DNA from 2 places in the Cytobacillus sp. ABV4_503 genome. Region 2 is predicted to be linked to the other one. Evidence: riboswitches for the same ligand, from Rfam matches in the RefSeq annotation. Region 2 holds a riboswitch; the other holds the start of a gene.
The links. Region 2 has a riboswitch for S-adenosylmethionine ahead of ACXAD1_RS10745 (methionine biosynthesis PLP-dependent protein). Riboswitches for the same ligand answer to the same signal wherever they lie in the genome.
Positions count from the first base shown of each region.

Region 1: linked by a shared signal. The riboswitch ahead of ACXAD1_RS02275 (LLM class flavin-dependent oxidoreductase) and the one ahead of ACXAD1_RS10745 (methionine biosynthesis PLP-dependent protein) in region 2 are both predicted to bind S-adenosylmethionine.

Region 1 covers NZ_JBSWTH010000001.1:433,516-444,856, reverse strand. Annotated here, with positions in the region: gene ACXAD1_RS02300 (response regulator transcription factor) at 1-458, opposite strand, end outside; gene ACXAD1_RS02295 (CHAP domain-containing protein) at 817-1,362, shown strand; gene ACXAD1_RS02290 (NAD-dependent malic enzyme) at 1,750-3,459, opposite strand; partial or broken gene ACXAD1_RS02285 (2-hydroxycarboxylate transporter family protein) at 3,623-3,779, opposite strand; gene ACXAD1_RS02280 (ATP-grasp domain-containing protein) at 3,965-4,921, opposite strand; gene ACXAD1_RS02275 (LLM class flavin-dependent oxidoreductase) at 4,937-5,986, opposite strand; SAM riboswitch class I at 6,097-6,200, opposite strand; gene ACXAD1_RS02270 (PaaI family thioesterase) at 6,520-6,975, opposite strand; gene ACXAD1_RS02265 (branched-chain amino acid transporter permease) at 7,012-7,344, opposite strand; gene azlC (azaleucine resistance protein AzlC) at 7,341-8,054, opposite strand; gene ACXAD1_RS02255 (aminotransferase-like domain-containing protein) at 8,286-9,668, shown strand; gene ACXAD1_RS02250 (alkaline phosphatase family protein) at 9,781-11,341, shown strand, end outside.
Region 2 covers NZ_JBSWTH010000001.1:2,140,430-2,151,770, forward strand. Annotated here, with positions in the region: gene sucA (2-oxoglutarate dehydrogenase E1 component) at 1-86, opposite strand, end outside; gene ACXAD1_RS10735 (hypothetical protein) at 421-660, opposite strand; gene ACXAD1_RS10740 (H-type small acid-soluble spore protein) at 825-1,004, shown strand; SAM riboswitch class I at 1,204-1,320, shown strand; gene ACXAD1_RS10745 (methionine biosynthesis PLP-dependent protein) at 1,396-2,508, shown strand; gene metC (cystathionine beta-lyase) at 2,505-3,689, shown strand; gene ACXAD1_RS10755 (bifunctional homocysteine S-methyltransferase/methylenetetrahydrofolate reductase) at 3,694-5,544, shown strand; gene metH (methionine synthase) at 5,537-8,983, shown strand; gene ACXAD1_RS10765 (HAD hydrolase-like protein) at 9,076-9,630, shown strand; gene ACXAD1_RS10770 (DUF3889 domain-containing protein) at 9,679-10,014, opposite strand; gene ACXAD1_RS10775 (hypothetical protein) at 10,039-10,182, opposite strand; gene ACXAD1_RS10780 (hypothetical protein) at 10,148-10,705, opposite strand; gene ACXAD1_RS10785 (hypothetical protein) at 10,860-11,168, shown strand; gene ACXAD1_RS10790 (hypothetical protein) at 11,202-11,341, opposite strand, start outside.

The DNA of each region.
Region 1 (11,341 bases), 1.7 Mb from region 2:
TGGACCTCCTTCCCATCGATCGAAACTGTTCTCCTTTCATCATCAATCATAAGTCCCCCCGTCTGATATACATTGCTTCTTGTTTCAAGACTTCCAAATGTCGTATATCGTCTCAGCTGTGATTTAACCCTTGCAATTAACTCCAGGGGATTAAATGGCTTGCTTATGTAGTCATCTGCTCCCAAATTTAAGCCTAAAATTTTATCCGAATCCTCCGATTTGGCAGAAAGCATGATTAATGGGATATTGTTTTCTTCTCTAATCTTCATGGTAGCTCTAATCCCATCCATCTTGGGCATCATAATATCCATGATAACAAGATGAATCTCATGATCTCTGATTACCTCAATGGCTTCTTCTCCATTAAATGCTTTATGTATTTTATAGCCTTCGTTTTCTAAATAGATGCCTATCGCATCTACAATGGCTTTATCATCATCACAAACCAATATGTTCATGAAAATTCACTCCCAAAAATGATTTCAATATAAGTACCATCCCTTTATTATTCCTGTTAATAGAATAATATCAGTTAAATCTTAACAAACACTTTATGCAATTCTTAAGATTTTCTTAGTGTTTTAAAAAAAACAGCAATAAACCGGCCAGCTATATGGTTATTATCAGAAAAGAGATAAGCTCAATTAACCTTTCAGGCACAGCTGCTATCCTGGTGTATGAGGCGTTGCCCCAGCAGGATTTCCGCATGAATAAACCATCTTCCGCGCTGGAAGATGGTTTATTTGATTCCGTTTTTTACTCCACAGGAATAAACTGGTGGTATAGTAACTCTACACCGTTAAGGAGGTCTATGATGTGGCTGATGTATCTTGTGTCATTCAAATAGCCGAAGCAGAAGTTGGTTATCTTGAAAAAGCAAGTATCAGTAACCTTGATGACAAAACCGCTAATGCTGGCACCAATAATTACACTAAGTATGCACGAGACTTAGATGCAATCAGCGGATTTTATAAAGGTTCAAAGCAGGGATTGGCCTGGTGCGACGTATTCGTTGATTGGTGCTTCGTTCAGGCATACGGTGTCGATGAAGCAAAAAGGCTTTTGTGCCATGGAGTGCTTGGGGCTCGGTGCCCAAATTCCGCTGAGTATTTCAATAACAATGGGCAATTTTATACGTCCAGTCCTAAAATTGGTGATCAAATTTTCTTTGGTACAAGCATTTCGAGTGCTCATCACACAGGAATCGTTTATGCGGTTGATTCCAAGTATGTTTATACAATCGAAGGCAATACTTCAGGTGCTTCCAGCATGATTTCTAACGGAGGAGGTGTTTGCAAGAAGTATTATTTTTTGTCTAATTCAAAGATTGCCGGTTATGGAAGGCCAGCTTTTGATCAATAGCAGTTACTTAGGCTGAAGATATAGAAAAGTGCCAGTCTTTTTCTAAACGAAAGTTACTCTCCAGAGCTTGGTAATATTTACTCTGACTCCTCAAATCCAGGCAGCGGTTTGAGAAAGTCCCATAAACAAACAAAAGCCCTTTTGGGTTTACAAAGGGCTAAATACTTATAAAGTAAATGATTTAAAACCCTACTAAACCTACCTTGGGTCAAGACATCACTTTTAGTTTGATATCCAGACACTGAGCCGGCAAAAAGCGCGAAAAGATAAATGATATCAAACCGCAACTGTTAGAAAATCTCTAACAATTGAGATGCAGTTTCATACAGCCTTGTTAAGAGAATCAACCATTACCAGGGGCACCGGGCATATATTCTTAATATCCAATCAGGTTTTAAAACTTGCCCAATTACCGACACTCTTAAATTCTTTATACTCCGGTTCCCACACTGCATCTGCCACAGCTTTTGCCGAATCCGTAATGTCTGCTCTTGCAATTCCTTCTTCTATCGCGGCTTTCGCTACTTCAACACCCACATAGATAGAGACATCATGCAATTTTTCAATCGGAGGGAGCAGGGACGCTCCTTGCTGGCTGGTGTCGGTCAGCTTAGCAACAGCATTGGCAGCTGCAGCAAACATACCTTTTGAAATTATTTCAGCTTTGGCAACGATGGCTCCAAGCCCGAGACCAGGGAATACAAATGCGTTGTTTGACTGCCCAATGTTATAGGAAACACCGTTGTATTCCACATTAGCAAATGGACTTCCCGTTGCAATCAGAGCCTTGCCGTCTGTCCATTTGATCAGGTCCTCCGGGACTGCTTCAGCCAGGGCAGTTGGGTTGGACATCGGCATGATGATTGGCCGCTCCACATGCCTGGCCATTTCCTTGATAATTTCCTCAGAAAAGGCACCTGCCTGGCCGGATGTACCGATCAGGATTGTTGGCTTCACCCTCTGCACAACTTCCATTAATGAAATGATTCCGTCCTCATTCCTGTCCCAGCTCTTCACTTCATCCGATTTCCTTACATAAGGCTTTTGAAACTTCAGGACATCCGGTGTGTCATCTGTCAATAAACCCCGGTAATCAATAGCCCAGAAGCGGTCATAGGCTTCTTCTCTCGTCAGCCCTTCAAGAGCCATGGCATCTGCGATTTGGTCAGCATTGCCGATTCCGGCAGCCCCTGGCCCGAAGACAACGATTCGCTGGTCCTTCATGGAAGTTCCAGTTACCTTTAAAGCAGACATAACAGCAGCAAGGGTCACCGCTCCTGTTCCCTGAATGTCATCGTTGAAGGTCAGGATTTTGTCACCGTACTTGTCAATAATATTTCGAGCATTCACATTGCCAAGATCCTCCCAGTGAAGAAGAACCTCCGGGAAAAACTTCCTTGCTGTCTGTATGAACTGATCTATGAATTCATCATAACGATCACCGCGAACACGGGAGAATTTGTTGCCAATATAAATAGGATCGGCAATCAGCTCCTGATTATTTGTACCAACATCCAGCACAACCGGCAGGACCCGGCTTGGATCAATACCGGCAGCGGCTGTGTATACAGCAAGTTTGCCAATCGCAATATTGATGCCGCCTACCCCCTGGTCCCCAATGCCTAAAATGCTTTCAGAGTCCGTAACAACAATTAAATCAATGCCATTTTTAGGCTGGCCCAGGTTTTGAAACGCCTTTTCAATCCCAGCTGGATCATCAATCGAAAGATATAATCCGCCAGGGCGACGGTAGCTGTGAGAGTAGGTCTGGATCGCTTCGCCGACAGTCGGTGTATAGATGATTGGGAGCATTTCTGCTAGGTGGTCTTTCAAAAGCCGGTAAAACAGAACAACATTGCGGTTATATAAGTCATATAGAACCCCGTTTTTGAAAAGATCCGTGGTGCGCATAGAGTATTGCTCATACACCCTTTCTGCCTGTTCATCAAGCGTCAGAACATGAGGCGGCAGCAGGCCGTCAAGTCCAAGCTCTTCCCTTTCCTCTTTGGTAAAAGCAGTTCCTTTATTTAAAAAAGGATTTGAGAGAATGTCTTTTCCTTTTAATGTGGTAATAATGACATTATCAGGAATATTCATGGAAATTCCTTCTTTCTTTCTTAGATTTGCTATGCAAATTTCCCCCTGTTTATGTTAATGACCCTGACTATTTCCCACTAGGTTTTTTAACTAAAGTACCCTATTTTGTAACTAAAAAAACAGGCAATTAAAGCCGCTGCCTGTTTTTTCTTTTCTTTACAAATCAGTTAAAAAGCTTTAGCAGCATGATGGCAAGGATGACTGTAGATGCTCCTCCAAGTCGTGTGGATACCTGTGCGAAAGGCATGAGAGACATTCGGTTGGAAGCAGAAAGGATTGCAACGTCTCCTGTTCCTCCTAGTCCGCTTATGGCAGCCTGCCCCCAAATACACTTTCATATCATTCGACAAACTTAGTCCAACTATTATTATAGTATAGGAAACATGCAGGAGAGTTTTTGTAATTAAAAAAGTGTTCATTTATAGGCTTTTAGTATATAAGAATGTTTACGAAACTAGCAGCCTCCCAAATTTTAAATGGACCTGCAGATGCAGGTCCACTCAAATTAAACGGCAGCTGATGCTGCGTATTTTTCTTCCAAGGTCTTCTTTAATAATGAAGCTAATTCGAGCATGCCATATTTTCCGGCTTTTGCTTCTGCATCCGAATTATAGTTTGTGTTTGTATTAATATCATAAGTGTAAATGTCACCTTCAGCATTTCTAATAAATTCAATTCCAGCAACTTGAATATCATTCCTGGCCAGAACGTCTTTATATTTTTCTAAAATTTCGTCCTCAAAACCTTCAATGATCTGGAACTTAGGCTTTTCTTCAACCTCTTCTCCGACCGGGCAGAATAAGTCGCCAATCTGGCATGCGTCCGCCGGGCAAAGTTCAAATCCTTCAGAAGTATCAACCCTTACAGCATAAACAAAGTTGCCTCCTACAAATTCACAGCGGGTGATATAGCTTTCAGGAGATTGAATGTATTCCTGAATAAGGGTAATGCCATCAACAGGCTCTTCGAAGGAAGGTCCCTCCACATAAGCTTTTAGAGCATCAATACTATGGAATAATTGAACACCCAGGCCTTTTCCGGCTCGGTTATGCTTCGTGATAAACGGCTGTCCCGCAAACGTCTCGGCTGCCTTAATAATGTGTTTTTTTCCAACCGCTGCAATCGTTTTTGGAGTCCTGACACCAGACTTGTTTAACTCCAAGTACTGCAGGACCTTGCTAACTTCCAGCTTTAAAGCGCTCGTTCCATTTAGAACAGTACGGCCATGTGCTTCAAGCCACGCCAATACTTGTCCGGAAAATTCAGCTGCAAAGCGATGATCACGGGTATGAGATGAAGCACTCATCCGGCTATAGAAAATTCCTTCCGGCGGTTCTGCCGATAAATCCAGCGTTCCTTCGTCTAAATGCCATTCTTCATAAGGAACACCCAGTTCCTCCAGCCTTTTTGTCAAATGGACTGTCCACTCACTATTTTCATGTATTACATATACCTTGCTCATTATTCAGGCCCCTTTCTAGCTCTTTATTAAACTGCGTCTTTGTTCCACTAATGGCATTACTGTCTTTGCAAAGCGTTCCATTTCCTCCAGCTGAGGTGAGAATTGCAATAATAGCAAGTCCAGGTCAGCTTCTTCAAATTGCAGGATTCGATCAGCAATTTGCTCTGGTGTTCCTATTAAGTTTGGCCGCAGACCTCTATTGGAGACAGAGTAATCCTGCAGCTGAATCTGCTGCTCTAATTGTGACTTTGTCGTGAAGTCCTTAAAGCCAGCGTATCCGCTGGAATCCTTCACAGTCGTGATTTTTTCAAGCTCAGCAAGAGCCTCTTCTTCTGTTTCACGGCAAATAACATACGCAGCCATTCCGAAAGAACTGAATGGCGCATTCCCCGTTTGTTCACGCCGTCCCTTCATTTCTCCTATTTTCAGGTCAATCTCTTCAACCGTTCCGCCGTGCATGACATAAGCATCACATTTTTCTGCAATGGCCTGCTTGCCTTTTTCGCTTTCACCGCCTGCATAAAGAATGGGGTTAGGTCGTTGAACAGGCTTCGGTGCAAGCTTCGTTTCTTTTAAGTCGTAAAATTGGCCAGAAAAGCTGAAGGTATCTTCTGTCCATAAGCCTTTCAGAACATCAATGAACTCCTCGGTGCGGGCATAACGCTCATCATGTTCTGTAAAAATACCACCATATTGACGGGCTTCTTCAGCCCACCAGGCAGAAACAACATTAAGAGTAAAGCGGCCGCTGCTGATTTGATCAATATTGGCTGCCATTTTTGCTGCTACAGCAGGATTATGAAAACCAGGACGGATCGCCGTCATGATTTCAATTTTTTCCGTCACGGCTGCAAGTGCGGCTGCCGTGGACCAGGCTTCAAGAGAATCATGGTCCGGTCCTTTAATATCATTTAAATATAATTCAGCTATTAATGTAGTCGAGTACCCCCATTTTTCAGCCGACTGAATGACGTTTTTAGCGTATTCAAAGGTTGGCGGCATCTTTTCGTCATCTACATTTCGCAGCCAGCCTCCAAAAATCGGCAACCAGAAACCATATTTCATTTTTCTTCTCTCCTCTTGCATTTTTAAATATCTACTTTTCGCATAACTTAAGTTGGATTTATAAACAATTAAAAAACTCTCCTCCTTAGAAGAGAGTTTTATCAACCCTCTTCTCATCTTTCAAGCGATGCGCTTGCTGGAATTGGCACAGTATTCATCAGAACCTGCTGCCGAGGCTTCAAAGGGCCAGTCCCTCCACCTCTCTGGATAAGAAGAAAAATATTCAATTTTTTAATTATTTAAAGCGATAATAATTTAAATTCACCCAATTGTCAATCAATTATTTCTGAACTCTAAATATTTTTAATAAGTTAATGAATATTCCCTTTAAATCAGTTCTTCAACTTACTTATCTCCTTATTAAATAAGATGGCAGCTAGTTCTTTGAGTAGCCCCTCTAGTTCAAGTACAATATTTCATAATCTTTCTTGTGGCATATATTCGAAAGAAATCAACAGCCTTAATTTCAATAACCTATTGTTTAATAGAAAAAGCTGCCATAAGGACAGCTTTGACCAATAACCATTTGCCATTTAAACTTGTTGATCAATTTCAATAAAATAATGATCCTTACGGTAAGAAACGGCCTCCATTGTGGCGATTAAATTCTCTTCATGCAGGATTTCAATTCTATAAAATCCAGTTCGAAAATTTCGTCTTACTTCTTTTGCACGGGCAACTATTCTTTCTCCTGGTTTAGCTGCTTCCATAAATTGAATGGTTGTTGACAGACCTACTGAGGTTTTTCCATATGCATTACATGCTACTGAAAAAGCATGATCGGCTAAAGCATATATGACTGCACCATGTACAGTTCCGTATGCATTTACCATATGGCTTTGTATTTCTAACATTGCTTCAGCAAAACCAGCTTCAAATTTTGTCAACTGGATGCCTAATGACTGTGCATACGGATCGTTCTTTACTTGCTGGTAAATCTGTTCGCGGTAGTTTTCATAAATTTGATGCTCATCAATTTTCTTCTTCACAAATACCTTCCCCTTTATCCGATGGTTTCTACTTGATTAAAACACGAATTGAACCAATATCATGTATGCCATCGTTCCCCCTGCTATGGAGAGGAGCATGCTTTTCTTCCAAACATGAAGAAGCACCACGATCGCCACTCCTAAAAATTCCGGGATACCATATGTTCCTGCTAGTAAACTTACATCTTTAAAACAATAAATAACCAGAAGACCTATTACGGCGGAAGGCAGCACTCTGCCCAGATATTGAATATAATTAGGGGTGGATTTACCTGATGGAAAAACAATGAATGGGAGAAACCTTGTAAACATTGTCCCTAAAACCACCATTGCAATTGTAATCATCTGCTGTGTTAAATCCATTGTCATAAGGCACTAACCTCAACTTTATCCATTGACTTTCTAAGCAAGGACAGCAGCCCAAGAATGCCAATCATAGCTGGAATAATAAAATGTGTACCGCCAAAAATGATAAGGCATAAAATTGAAATCCCAAGACCGGCAAGAGCGCTTTGGTGCCTATCGTCCTTCATCCACTGTTCAATAAAAATGACTACAAAAAGAGCAGTCATAACAAACTCTAATCCTTCCGTATTAAATTTGACGTAAGACCCAAAAATCCCCCCAATTGCAGAACCAATAACCCAATAAAAATGATTGAATAAAGTCACAAAGAACATAAACCAGCCTCTATCAATACTTTTCGGAATGAGAACGGTACTATTAATCGCAAACGATTCATCGCATAGCCCGTATATCATGTAAAGCTTTTTCTTCCCAACACCCCTGTATTTCTCCAGCATGGAAATGCCATAAAATAAATGTCGTGCATTTACCATTAATGTTAAAAGTAATGCATTGATTGGATTGAAGGATAATAGTAAGAAATTTGCTGCTACAAATTCCATGGATCCTGCAAATATTAATAGACTCATTAAAATTGGATAAATGGCATTAAAACCTAGTGAATTCATAAAGATTCCATAGGCAATCCCCAAGAAAATGAACCCAGCCATAATTGGGATAGTATAGGGGAAAGCTGAACGACATGCATTCCATATTTTGGCTCCTCTTTTCATGTGCCTCAACTCCTAAATGGTAACTGTATTTCATTTTTAACATAAAAAATCCATACAATGAATGATATTATTGTATGGATTACAATTCTCTCTTTTCATTAGCATTTCTCATAAGATAGAATGTGGTAACTATATTTAACCTTATATCAGCATAGGCTTATATAATATAATTTTAGACAAAAATACATACAATGTACGGTGTTTGATGTAAAACATTAGAGGAGGTGCAGCATGCCAGTAAATTCATTTGATGATTACCCAATGTCATGGAAACCTGATAAGAACGCTTTAAAGCGTCCTTTTTATAAATCTCTTGCCTCATTACTTGAACAGGACATTATAAATGCGTTTGTAGCTCCTGGGACTAAATTGCCTCCTCAGCGTGAATTGGCAGACTTTCTTGACTTAAATTTCACCACCATAACACGAGCCTACAAAATATGTGAAACAAAGGGATTAATTTATGCAGTTACAGGAAGCGGGACCTTTGTTGCGCCAAACGCCTCCAGATCAGTAACCATTTCCAAGGATAAAGCTGCAAACCTTATTGAACTAGGATTTGTAGCATCCTTTGAGCAGACCAATGCTATGATAAAAGATACTATTCAAAAGGTTATTGACAAAAGGTATTTTGTGCAGCTGCTCAATTACAATGATCCCACTGGAATTCCACATCAAAAGACGGCAGCTCTTAATTGGATGGAATCTTTCGGCATACAGTCTGATCAAGAACATGTTGCGATTGTTTCTGGTGCCCAAAATGCTCTGGCTATTACGTTGGCTGCATTATTTGAGCCTGGCAATAGAATTGCAACTGATTTATTCACGTATTCAAATTTCATTGAGTTAGCAAAATTACTCCATATTAAGCTAATACCTATAATCGGAGATCAGTTTGGAATGCTGCCTGACGAACTTGACAAGCAATGTTCTCAAATTAATATTCACGGCATTTTCCTAATGCCTTCGTGTACTAATCCTACAACAGTAATAATTCCTGATTTCCGAAAGCAAGACTTAGCTGAAGTGATTCGTAAACATCGATTAATATTGATTGAAGATGATATTCATGCCTTTCTAACGGCAGGTTTTATTACCGGTTACGGGCAGCCCATGTTCAATTTACTTCCGGAACAAAGCGTTTATATTTGTGGAACCTCTAAGTCAATCTGCTCTGGATTACGAGTTGCCTATATGGTCTATGGGGATGCATTACGCGAGAAAATTTCTCAGGCTATTTTTAACATCAATGTAAAAACCTCTTCTTTTGATGCAGAGGTAATTACAGAGCTTATTTTATCCGGGAAGGCACATGAAATTGTGGCTGAAAAGAAACAGTTAGCACAAGCAGCAAATGATATTTATTCGGAATTTTTCCCTTCAGATGGTGGACATCCATTAAGTTTTTATCGTTGGCTTTCAATTCAGGGTCAAAATAATACATTGCAGCTGGAAGCAGATTTGAAAGAACGGGGGATTCGGGTTTTACATTCTGATCGTTTTTTAAGCGGGCAGACCATACGTGATAAATATTTGCGAATTGCTCTTTCTTCTACCAATTCATTAGATGACTTAAGATTTGGTTTGAAGATTTTAAAACAGTATCTAAATTAATAACCGCAATAAACTCACAATTTGAGTCAAATGAATATCTTTCAATAAACTGAGCATGATAATTTTGATCAAAATCCTTGTTAGGACTATCTCAAAGAGCAGGTGAAATTTATTGACTCGATTGCTTCTTTTTATTAGCATATCTATTCTTGTAATAGTCTGCACCAGCTGTGGTAATAAAGCAGATGAACAGGAAAAGAAAGTATCTGTTATTCAAACAGAAAGTCAGACCTCACCTAAAATTATACTTCTTGTTATCGATTCACTTATGGATGAGCCGTTAAAGAATGCTATCCAGGAGAAGAATGCCCCTGCTCTTGCCTTCTTTTTAAAACACGGCCAATATAGTAAAAATTTAGTAAGTTCCTATCCAACCATGTCTGTTACAATCGACAGCTCTTTAATAACTGGTACTTACCCGGATCAAAGTAAGATTCCTGGACTTGTTTGGTTTGATAATAATGAGAAGCAAATCAACACTTATGGGAATGGTATGTTTGAAATTATGAAACTCGGGGTTTCCCGATTTGCTGATAATATCATGCATCAATATAATAATGTTGACCTCAGTCCAAATGTAAGAACTATACATGAAGATCTGAACAATTTAAAAAAAGATTCAGCATCCATTAACGCATTTATTTATCGGGGAAATTATCATCATACCCTTAAAGTTCCAAAGTTGATAACAAAAGTGAGCAATCTGCCTGAGGAATACGAAACCCTTGGACCAAAAATACTGTCTTTAGGGGCATTTATACGCCAGGACCCAAAGAATAATCACATTGTCAATCGTATAGGACTTAATGATGCCTTCGCGGTTCAAGAATTAAAATATCTATTGGAAAATAATATTCTTCCTGAATTTACAATCCTGTACATCTCAGAAAATGACTTTACTGTACATAGGAAAGGTCCAGATACAACAAAAGGAATTGAAAAACTTGATAAGCATCTCCAGGAGGTCCTGAATATTTTTCCAAAATGGGAAGATGCCCTAAATAATAACATTTGGGTTATCATTGGAGACAGTAATCAGTCGTCTGTCAATGAACGAAAAAAAGAGGCACTAATAGATTTACAAGAAATCCTTTCTAAATACAGAATTTTAAAGCTCGGTAAGCCTGTTTCAGAAGACGATCAAATTGTCATTACAGCAAATGAACGGATGGCCTATATCTATAAAATTAACGAGAGTGTTTCTGTAAAAAATATCGCAGGAAAATTGCAAACTGACCCTCGGATTGCCTGGATTGCAAGGAAAGAAAAAGAGATGATACATGTGATATCCGGAGATCATAAGGAGTCCTTTATTTTTAAACCAGGCGGGACCTATAAGGATATTTATAATCAAGCCTGGACTATTAAAGGAAATACCTCCATTCTCGATTTATCCTTAAAGGACAAGAATATTCATTATGGGGATTATCCTGATGGATTAGCAAGGTTATATGGAGCTATGCAGTCTCAGGAAGGTGAATTTCTTGTTGTTGATGCAAAACCCGGATTTGAATTCATTGGAGAAAGTTCACCTGAACATTCCGGCGGCGGTGCCCATGGTTCAATGCATAAAGAGGATTCACTAATCCCCATCATTGTTACAGGAACCAATAAAAGTATCGATCAGCTGCGGATTGTAGATTTAAAAAAATGGATTTTGGATTTTTGGAATT
Region 2 (11,341 bases):
CTTTCATATAGTTCAATAACGTAGCCAAGGTTGGGGCCATGAAATCCTTGTTCAAAAGGTCCCTCACCATTCGATGGCTTTTTCATGGAAAATTACCTCCATAACTGTTTTAAGTAAATAATTCAAATACATTTTTCTCCCCTGAAAATACATTACCCATCTATAAGATGCATTAACGTTTTATTTTTACGAATAATAATATTTTTCAGAGGATAAAACGTTTCCACAGTTATTCTAACACGGAAAATCTAGTTGTACAAAGATAAAAACATGAATATAGTGGAAAACTATTAAAAAAATTTTTTTCGTAATTACTTATTCTAATAAAATGTTTTGTTAAATGTTAAACAATTATAAATAAGAAATAACTGGGTGGTTTTAAAAAGAGGCAAAAATAAAAAGCCGAAGTGCTGTTCGGCTTTAAAAAGTCTCAACTAAGTTAATATAAATTTGTTTCGCTGCATTCGCATTTTTTCTGTTTTCTTTTAGGGAAGATTCAATTGCTTCTCTCGTTTCCACAGGAAAATCAAAATGGCCGCAAGTTGTACATTTTTCGAACATGGAACCAGAAACATTTACTTCAATGCCATCCATGGTCTGGAATACTGCTGGTCCTTCGGATTCCGCAAACCGGTGGCGGCAGTGGCTATGTTCTCGCATATTAGCTTCCCTCCAAGAATTATATCATTTGCCTTCATTATAAAACAAATATTCTGAACTTTAAAGCCATTCACTTCTAACATTTTATGCCATGGTTTTTTTAAAAGAATAATTTGAGTGTTTTTAAGACACATTAAAGTTATTCAAATTCAGGAGGTTTTTCCATGAATATTGGCAGAGCAAAAGAGATTGCTGAGTCTGCTGAAATGTATAGTGTTACTTTCAATGGCAATCCGGTCATCATTCAGCATGTAGATGAGCAGACTAAGACAGCACGTATTTACACAAAGGCAGATTCTGAAAAAGAAATTGATGTGCCGGTTAACGATTTGATTGAAGAATAAATACCCTTAAAAACTTTCCAGAATATGATGGAAAGTTTTTTTGTTCAAATTCTTCTTCATTCCCCCTTAAAAACGGATGCTTAGGGCAAACAGACTCAAAACAACTGAGCGGAAATTTTTTATAACATAAAATATTCAAAAAAGTGTTGACGATTAGCGGTTTAGTGTAGTAAAGTTTAGAGAAAATTTAATATTTGATTTCTTATCCAGAGAGGTCGAGGGTAAGGCCCGACGACGCCTCAGCAACCAGCAATCATATATTTGATTGAAAAGGTGCTAATTCCTGCAAGTTTCTTAAAAACTTGAAAGATAAGAAGAATGGCTGATCACATTAAAAAGTCTTCTTCTTATAGAAGGCTTTTTTTATTTTTACTAAGGAGTGGTTACAAGCATGTATAAAATTGACACCAGATTAGCGCAAATCGGCAACAGAAGCGAGTCAGCAACAGGTGCAGTCAATCCGCCTGTATATTTTTCCACGGCATATCGCCATGAAGGCATTGGGCAGTCAACTGGCTTTGACTATAGCAGAACAGGCAATCCCACCCGCCAGCTGCTTGAAAAGGCAATTGCCGATCTGGAAGAAGGCGATCAAGGCTATGCCTGCAGTTCTGGAATGGCCGCAATTCTTACCATACTATCTCTTTTTAAATCCGGAGATGAATGGATTGTATCCAAGGATTTATATGGGGGTACATATCGTCTGCTAGAACAGGGCTTCAAGAAGTGGGGACTTCAGTGCAAATATGTAAATACCAGCAATCCGGAAGATGTGGAAATTTTAATCACAGAAAAGACCAAGGCAATATTTCTGGAAACTCCAACTAATCCGCTGATGGAACAGACTGACATTCAATCGATTGCAGACATTGCCCAGAAGCATAATATCCTCCTTATCGTCGATAACACGTTTTATACCCCTCTCCTTCAGCAGCCGTTAAAGCTTGGAGCTGATATTGTTATCCATAGTGCAACAAAGTATCTTGGCGGGCATAATGATGTCCTTGCCGGCTTAGTTGTCGCAAAAGGCAAAGAGTTATGCGAAGCCCTTGCTATGAATCACAATGCCGCAGGTGCTGTCCTCAGCCCGTTTGATTCATGGCTGCTCATCAGAGGCATGAAGACACTCTCCCTCCGCATGGAACGGCATGGAGAAAATGCGAAGGAATTAGCAGAATTTTTATCGGGCCACGATGCAGTAACGGATGTCCTTTATCCAGGCAAGGGAGGCATGATATCTTTCCGAATTAAGGATGAATCCTGGGTGAATCCATTTCTGCAGAGCCTCTCCCTTATCTCCTTTGCAGAAAGCCTTGGCGGAGTCGAGAGTTTCATAACGTATCCAGCAACCCAGACACATGCGGACATTCCTGAAGAAATCCGCATTGAAACCGGTGTCTGTAATAGGCTTCTGCGTTTCTCGGTTGGAATCGAAAATGCAGAAGATTTGAAGGCGGATCTTGAACATGCTTTTGCAAAGGTTGTTAAGGAGGCAGTACGATGAGTTCGAATTACACATTCCAAACGAAATTACTTCACAATAATCAAAAATTCGACCCGGAAACAGGAGCTGTCAGTGTACCAATCCAGCATGCCTCCACTTTTCATCAAAAAGATATTGATGTGTTCGGAAAATATGATTACAGCCGCAGCCTGAATCCAACAAGGGAAGCACTTGAAGAAGTCATCGCGGAGCTTGAAGAAGGTATTAAAGGGTTTGCCTTTTCTTCTGGTATGGCTGCCATTTCTACAGCATTCCTGCTCTTATCACAGGGAGATCATGTAGTCATTACAGAAGACGTATATGGCGGAACCTATCGCATGACAACAGAAGTCCTGTCCCGTTTTGGCATAGAGCACACATTTGTTGATATGACAAATCTTGAGGAAGTAAAAGAAGCAATCCGTCCAAACACGAAGGTTTTTTATGTAGAGACTCCTTCCAATCCGCTGCTGAAAGTGACAGATATACAGGCCATCAGTTCACTTGCAAGACAGCATGGAGCCCTGACATTTGTGGATAATACATTCCTGACCCCTGCCCTTCAAAAACCGCTCTCTTTAGGTGCAGATATAGTGCTTCATAGCGCAACCAAATTTTTATCCGGACACAGCGACGTCGTTGCTGGCCTGGCGGTTGTGAAGGATCCTGAATTAGGTGCAAAACTTGCTTTTCTTCAGAATTCCTTTGGAGCTGTTCTGGGTGTTCAGGATGCCTGGCTTGTGCTGAGAGGTATTAAAACGCTGCAGGTAAGGCTTGATCAGTCTGTGAAGTCAGCTAAAAAAATTGCTGGTTTCCTTAATGATCACCCTGCAGTTAAAAAGGTGCATTATCCAGGGTTTGCAGATCATCCCGGATATGAAATCCAGAAAAATCAGGCAGTAAACGCAGGTGCCGTCCTATCTTTTGAGCTTGAAGATGAGCTATCGATGAGAACATTTGTTGAGAATGCCAAAATACCCGTTTTTGCAGTAAGTCTGGGAGCTGTTGAATCCATCCTCTCCTACCCTGCAAAAATGTCACATGCAGCCATGCCTGCATCCGAACGGGAGCAGCGTGGAATAACGGACAGTCTTCTTCGTCTATCTGTTGGCCTGGAGAGTGCAGATGATATTATAGAAGATTTCAAGGCAGCTTTATCTGCTGCCGTACAAACAAAGCATTCGATTTTACAGCGGGGGTGATACTTTGAGTTTCCTTAATAAATTAAAGAATGAAATCATCATAGCAGATGGCGCGATGGGAACTCTTCTGTACTCCTATGGTACCGACAGCTGTTTTGAGGAATTAAATCTCTCACAATCTGAACAGATCCAGCACATCCATGAAGCGTACATTGGCGCAGGTGCTGAATTGATCCAAACAAATACGTATGCGGCGAATTATCTGAAGCTGCAGCGATATGGACTGGAGGACTCCGTTAAGGAGATTAACAGTTCTGCAGCAAGGATTGCAAAAAAAGCTGCCAAGGGAAAGGCATATGTCACTGGTACAATCGGCGGGATCAGAGGATTCAAGCCCAACATGATTACCCTTGAAGAAATAAAAAGAAGCTTCAGAGAGCAGCTTTATTGCCTGCTGCTAGAGGATGTAGATGGTATTTTACTGGAAACCTATTACGACCTTGAAGAACTTGAGACAGTTCTTGCCATTGCCAGAAAAGAAACTGATTTGCCGATTATCGCACAGGTATCTCTTCAGGAAGCGGGTGTTCTTCAGAACCAGACTTCTATCGCTGATGCTTTAACAAAGCTTGAGGGCATTGGTGCAGATGTTGTGGGAATCAATTGCAGGCTTGGTCCGCATCATATGCTCAAAACTCTCGAAAGTGTACCTTTGCCAAAGCATGCCTATCTTTCTGCCTATCCAAATGCCAGTATTCCAGCCTATACGGACGGCAAATTTCATTATGAAGGAGATGCAGAATATTTCCGCCAGTCAGCAATTGAATTCCGAAATCAGGGTGTCCGCCTGCTTGGAGGCTGCTGTGGAACAACACCTGACCATATCAAGGCGTTTTCTGATGTTTTAAAAGGACTCCCGCCAATCGAGGAAAAAGAGGCAAAGGCAATTAATAAAATCATTGTTTCTGAAAAGCCATCATCATCAAGAGAGCTCCCCCCTCTCCAGGATATTGTCAGGGAAAGGCCTTCTGTCATTGTTGAGTTGGATCCCCCGAGGAAGCTTGATACTTCACGCTTTTTCGAAGGTGCAGAAGCATTGAAGGAAGCCGGAATAGATTCTATTACACTTGCAGATAACTCCCTTGCTTCCCCCCGGGTTTGCAACTCTGCGCTTGGCTATCTCGTCAAGCAGCAGACAGGATTGCGCCCGCTTGTTCATGTGACCTGCAGGGATAGAAATATAATTGGACTGCAATCCCATTTAATGGGGCTGCATGCACTTGGATTAAATGATATTCTTGCTGTTACGGGTGATCCTGCACGTGTCGGTGATTTTCCAGGAGCATCTTCCGTATATGATGTCTCATCATTTGAATTGATCAGTATGATCAAGCAGTTGAATGAGGGGTTATCTTTTTCAGGGAAAGATCTTGGCCAGAAAGCTGCTTTTTCAGTTGCAGGCGCTTTTAACCCCAATGTCCGCTCATTGGAAAAAGCTGTTGGACGGCTTGAAAAGAAAATTGAACATGGTGCGGATTATTTCATCTCGCAGCCAGTTTTTTCTGAAGAGAAGCTGCTGGAAGTTCATGAGGCTGTGAAAGATTTAAAAGCACCTGTTTATATAGGCCTAATGCCCCTTACCGGCAGCCGGAATGCCGAGTTTCTTCATAATGAAGTACCGGGAATCAAAATTTCCGACAGTATTAGAAACCGAATGGCTTCATTGAAAGATGATCCTGCGCAGGCTGGAGCTGAAGGCATTGCCATTGCGAAGTCACTGATCGATGCCGCGGCAGAGCTGTTTAATGGCATTTACCTTATCACTCCATTTATGCGCTATGAAATGACGGTCGAACTATCAAACTATGCCCGTGAGACAACCGAACGGCTTTCAAGGAGGAAACAACATGCATAAACCATCACTGCAGGAGCAGCTGAAAAAGAAGATCCTGATCATGGATGGAGCAATGGGCACCATGCTGCAGAGAGCCAATCTTACCGCGGATGACTTTGGCGGCGAAGAATATGAAGGCTGCAACGAGTATTTAAATATAACAGCTCCTTCTGTGATTGAACATATTCACCTTGAATATTTAAAAGCCGGCGCAGATATTATTGAAACCAATACCTTTGGCGCAACCAGCATTGTTCTGGCAGATTACGATCTGGAAGAAAAAGCTTATGAACTAAATAAACTTGCTGTTGAAATTGCCAGGGAAGCTGCAGACAGCATTTCAACCCCTGAATGGCCGAGATATGTGGCTGGTGCCATGGGACCTACTACGAAGACGCTGAGTGTAACCGGCGGGTCTACTTTTGAAGAAATGATAACAGCTTATGAAGAACAAGCCAGAGGGTTAATTGACGGCGGAGCCGATCTTCTCCTCCTTGAAACCAGCCAGGACATGCTGAATGTGAAGGCTGGTTTTATCGGCATTGAAAATGCATCAAAAACGACGGGAATAAAACTTCCGCTCATCGTTTCGGGAACGATTGAACCGATGGGCACAACTCTTGCAGGCCAATCGATTGAAGCATTTTATATTTCTCTGGAACATATGAAACCTCTGGCAGTTGGTCTTAACTGTGCGACAGGCCCTGAATTCATGCAGGACCATATCCGTTCCTTATCAGGATTGGCATCCACTGCTGTCAGCTGCTATCCCAATGCAGGACTGCCTGATGAAGAAGGACAGTACCATGAAACTCCCGAATCACTGGCGAGCAAGCTTGAGGGCTTTGCCAAGGAAGGCTGGCTGAATATTGTTGGCGGCTGCTGCGGAACCACACCTGAACATATCCAGGCAATTGCTGAGTCGGTTGAAAATTATAAACCAAGGAATTATGAGGGGAATTCACTGCACAAAGTTTCTGGAATTGAACCTCTGATTTATGACGATCCGACATTAAGGCCCATAATGGTCGGCGAGCGCACAAATGTAATTGGCTCACGCAAGTTTAAAAGACTGATTGCTGAAGGTAAATTTGAGGAAGCTGCTGAGATTGGCCGAGCACAGGTAAAAGGCGGAGCCCATGTAATTGATATATGCCTTGCAGACCCTGACCGTGATGAAATGCAGGATGTTGAAAACTTTATCAGGGAATTAGTGAAAAAAATTAAGGTCCCGCTGGTCATTGATTCAACAGACGAACTGGTTATCGAGAAGGCCCTTACCTATTCTCAGGGGAAAGCCATCATTAATTCCATTAATCTGGAGGATGGTGAAGAAAGATTCGAAGCTATAGCTCCTCTCATCCATCGATATGGTGCAGCTGTGGTAGTAGGTACGATAGATGAAGTCGGAATGGGCGTTACGGCTGAACGAAAACTTGAAATTGCAAAGCGTTCGTATGATTTGCTTGTAAACAAGTATCAAATTCCGCCTGAGGATCTTATTTTTGACCCTCTCGTCTTCCCTGTCGGCACAGGGGATGAGCAATACATCGGGTCTGCAAAGGCAACTGTAGATGGGATAAGACTTATTAAAGAAGCTTTCCCGGAGGTACAAACCATACTGGGAATCAGTAATGTTTCATTCGGCCTTCCTCCTGTCGGCAGGGAGATATTAAATTCAGTATTTCTGTATCACTGCACTCAGGCAGGCCTCGATTATGCGATAGTGAATACGGAGAAACTCGAAAGATTTGCTTCTATTTCAAAAGAAGAGGTCTTAATGGCTGAAAAGCTTCTTTTTGAAACTACTGATGAATCACTTGCCATTTTCACAGATTTTTACCGGGATAAAAAGAAAGAAAGCAAAAGTGTTCTTCCGGATATGACACTTGAGGAACGCCTCGCTTATTATATTCTGGAGGGAACAAAAGAAGGGCTCCTGCCTGATCTTGATCTGGCCCTGCAAGCATACCCTGCTCCCCTTGATATCATTAATGGGCCTTTAATGAATGGAATGAAGGAAGTAGGAAGATTGTTCAATGATAACCAGCTGATTGTTGCAGAAGTCCTTCAAAGTGCAGAGGTAATGAAAGCATCTGTTGCTCATCTTGAACCTTATATGGAAAAAGACGCTGCACAATCTTCTTCCAAGGGGAAAATCATCCTCGCAACCGTTAAAGGCGATGTCCATGATATTGGGAAAAATCTTGTAGATATTATTTTAAGCAATAATGGATATGAAGTAATAGACCTGGGAATCAAGGTCTCCCCTGCTGAACTGATTGAAAAAATCAGGCGTGAGAATCCGGATATGGTCGGCCTGTCAGGTCTGCTTGTTAAATCCGCACAGCAGATGGTCATTACGGCCCATGATATGAAGCAGGCAGGAATCGATATTCCGATATTAGTAGGCGGAGCTGCACTGTCGAGAAAGTTCACAGATACTAAAATCTCCAAGGAATATGATGGACTTGTACTGTATGCCAAGGATGCGATGAATGGACTCTCTATAGCCAATCAGCTTCAGGAGCCCGAAGAAGCGGAGAAACTGCGGATCCAGCAGGCAGAAAAACAGGCAGCCGTGCTGAATGCAGTCCCTTTTGACCGCGGATCGGTTGCGGTTGCAGTAAAGCCTAAACCAACAGTCAGCACAAAAGTGCCAGTTTTTGTTCCAAAAGATTTAAAGAGGCATCTGCTGAAAACATATTCCCTCTCGCATATAGAGCCGTATATAAATAAGCAAATGCTCATTGGCCATCACCTTGGCTTAAAAGGAAACCTGCAAAAGCTTCTTGCGGAAAAAGATGAAAAAGCGATTAAGATTAACGCAATGGTTGATGAACTGATTGCTGAAGCAAAAGAGAAAAACTGGATTGAGCCTAAAGCAGTTTATCAATTCTTCCCTGCCCAAGCAGATGGCGATAAGGTGTATATCTATGATGAAGATGAACAAACGGTCATTGAAACGTTTGAGTTCCCGCGCCAGGAAACAGAGCCATTCCTGTGTCTGGCAGACTTCCTTAAATCAAAAGAAAGCGGTCAAATGGATTATGTTTCCTTCTTTACTGTTACAGCCGGGAAAGGAATACGCAGTATAGCAGACCGTTTAAAAGGGGAAGGCAGATTCCTGGAAAGCCACGCTCTGCAGTCGCTCGCTTTGGAGACAGCTGAAGGGCTTGCCGAGCTGATCCATCGTCAAATACGGGATCGCTGGGGATTCCCTGATCCAGTTGAAATGACTATGAAAGACCGTTTTGCAGCGAAATACCAGGGACAGCGCTTTTCTTATGGATATCCTGCATGCCCAGAGCTTGAGGATCAGAAAAAGCTATTTAAACTAATAAAGCCTGAAGATATCGGAGTTAAGCTTACGGAAGAATGCATGATGGAGCCGGAAGCTTCTGTATCTGCAATGGTTTTTGCCCATCCGGAAGCAAGATATTTTAATGTATTAAGATAGTAAATAACCCGGCAAATAAAAAAATTGCCGGGTATTTGCCTATCCCTTTTTAAAACCTTTACAATGGTTACATAGCAAGGAGGGAAATTTATATGAATGTTCTCTGGGATTTAGATGGCACCATTCTGGATACATGGCCTACTCTGGTCCAGTCTTTTATTCGCATATCTGGCAAAGAGCTGGATCCTCAAGAAGTTCTTACGCCTCTTAAAAACGGGACAGCCTATCAGAAATTTAATGTTTCACCGGAAAAAATTGCTGATTTTCGTCAAATGGAAGCAACTTTTAAGCATGATAAGAAGCCATTATTCCCATATGTAAGGAATATTTTAGAACAAAATAATGTAAATGTGATGGTAACCCATCGGAACCGGCAATCCACAGAGGAGCTGCTTGAATATTGGAAACTTAATTCCTATTTTGCAGAAGTCATCTGCCCTGAATTTGATGGGTTCAGCTTAAAACCACATCCGGAATCCTATGAATATCTTCATCGGCGATATCATATTGATTTGGCGATTGGCGACCAGGATACAGATTTAATGCCTGCCAGACAGATTGGCATCAGCACCTGTGCGTTTCGCAATCCTAACCCCTATGCAGACTTCGCGATTGATTGCTATTCAAAATTTGAATTTGAGAAATAAGGAACCAGGGCTTCACTATGATGAAGTCCTGGTTTGATACCGAGCAGTTTAATTAGCTGATCTTCGCGTATTAATCCTGATTACTCTCTCAGTTTTTGAATCAAACTCAATATCAATATATAAACCGAATTCTTTGCCGCTATCCTCTATCCATAGCTTGAACTTTTCAATGTCTGTCGTTTGTCTCTTTTCTCTGCCGATATGCAAGTAGTCCAGAATTTTAGCTTTAGGGTATTTCTCTTTTGCTGTTTCCATAGCCAGTCTGCCCCATTTTGCATAGGCTGGTTCTGGTCTTTCTGCAAACGCTTCTCCAGTGAATGTCCGAATGGGAATATACTCCGATAAGAACATCAAAACCATAAAGCTGATAATTAATTTCTTCATCTTTTACCTCTTTCCCAAAAGATCCTAATCAGTATTCCCGCTATTCATGGTTTCTTCCTTCATCCGTTCTTCCTCTTCCTCTACACAGATATAAGCAATTTGTTCTTCCATTAGATGATGGAGAATATCTTTATCATCTGTACAGGAAATGTCTTTTCTTTTTTCCATTATCCTCTCTCCCCTCCTCATTCATTCGGGATTTATTAAAATAATTTCTAAATCTAACTACTAACGCCGACAATATTTTTTTATCCACAAATGCCAAATGAAAAACATACATGAATATTGATTTCATCAAGAACAGCATAAATAGCTTCAGCTGTGAAAAACGGAGAAGCTTCCATATCCCGATCTTTTTGAACCACGTATAAAAAGGATAGGCGAAAAAGGCGTCAACAACTGTATTCAAAAGGAAATACAGCAAGGGCCTGCCATAGGTTAATTTTAATATCCATATAGATCCCGCAAAAAACGGCCCTAAAATCATTGGCAATTCACCACTGAGTTTTGGAAGAAGCCTTTCCTTAATAGTCCACCATTTGTTTTTTTCAGCAATAAATCCTTCTAATAAAACATAAAGGCACATAAAAATGGCTGCCGGATAAAAACGTTTAAAGTCCCTTTTGCCTATGAATGGAACAGTCAGCCAGGAAAGGAGAATTATAAGCACCAAATATAGCTTCTTTTTCATCTTACCCCACCTTTTTTTTAAGGTTTTGTATTTAAAGGAAAATTATTCATTCCTTCCGCATGAACGGCAGATATTTTTAAATTTGCTTTAAATTTGAGGTTTGAACATTTAAATATGTGTAATAGATTAACAACCAAAGAAGGAGCTGATCAGCATGTTAACAATGTATAAATGCAAAAATTTTAATAAAACTGGGAAAATTCTGCTCCCCAGCAAGTGGCGCTGCCAATTTGGGCTTTTGCCGGGAAAACTGGCTGATCTTCGCTTCGACCAGGATCAAATTATTATTGAGAAGGCCGATTATAAATCAACCCATAATAAAAGACTTATATCTGAAAATGGCTCTATCCATATTCCAAAAGAACTTCAGCTTCTTCTTGACATTACGGAGGAAGAAGAATATTGCCTTTTTATTGATGAGGAAGATAAGAGTTTTGTCCTTAAGATGATTTCAGAACACTAAAAAAGCTGCAGCTATTTCCTAAGCAGCAGCTTTTTAGCAGATATATTTACCTGTCAGCTTTGAAAGTGCCTTGCAAAACTTTTCCCAGCCCTTAGGGAATGCCTGTATTCCCTGACTCTCAAAAATATTTGCCTTTGTAATCAGCTTTATGGACCATGTCACACTATCCAATA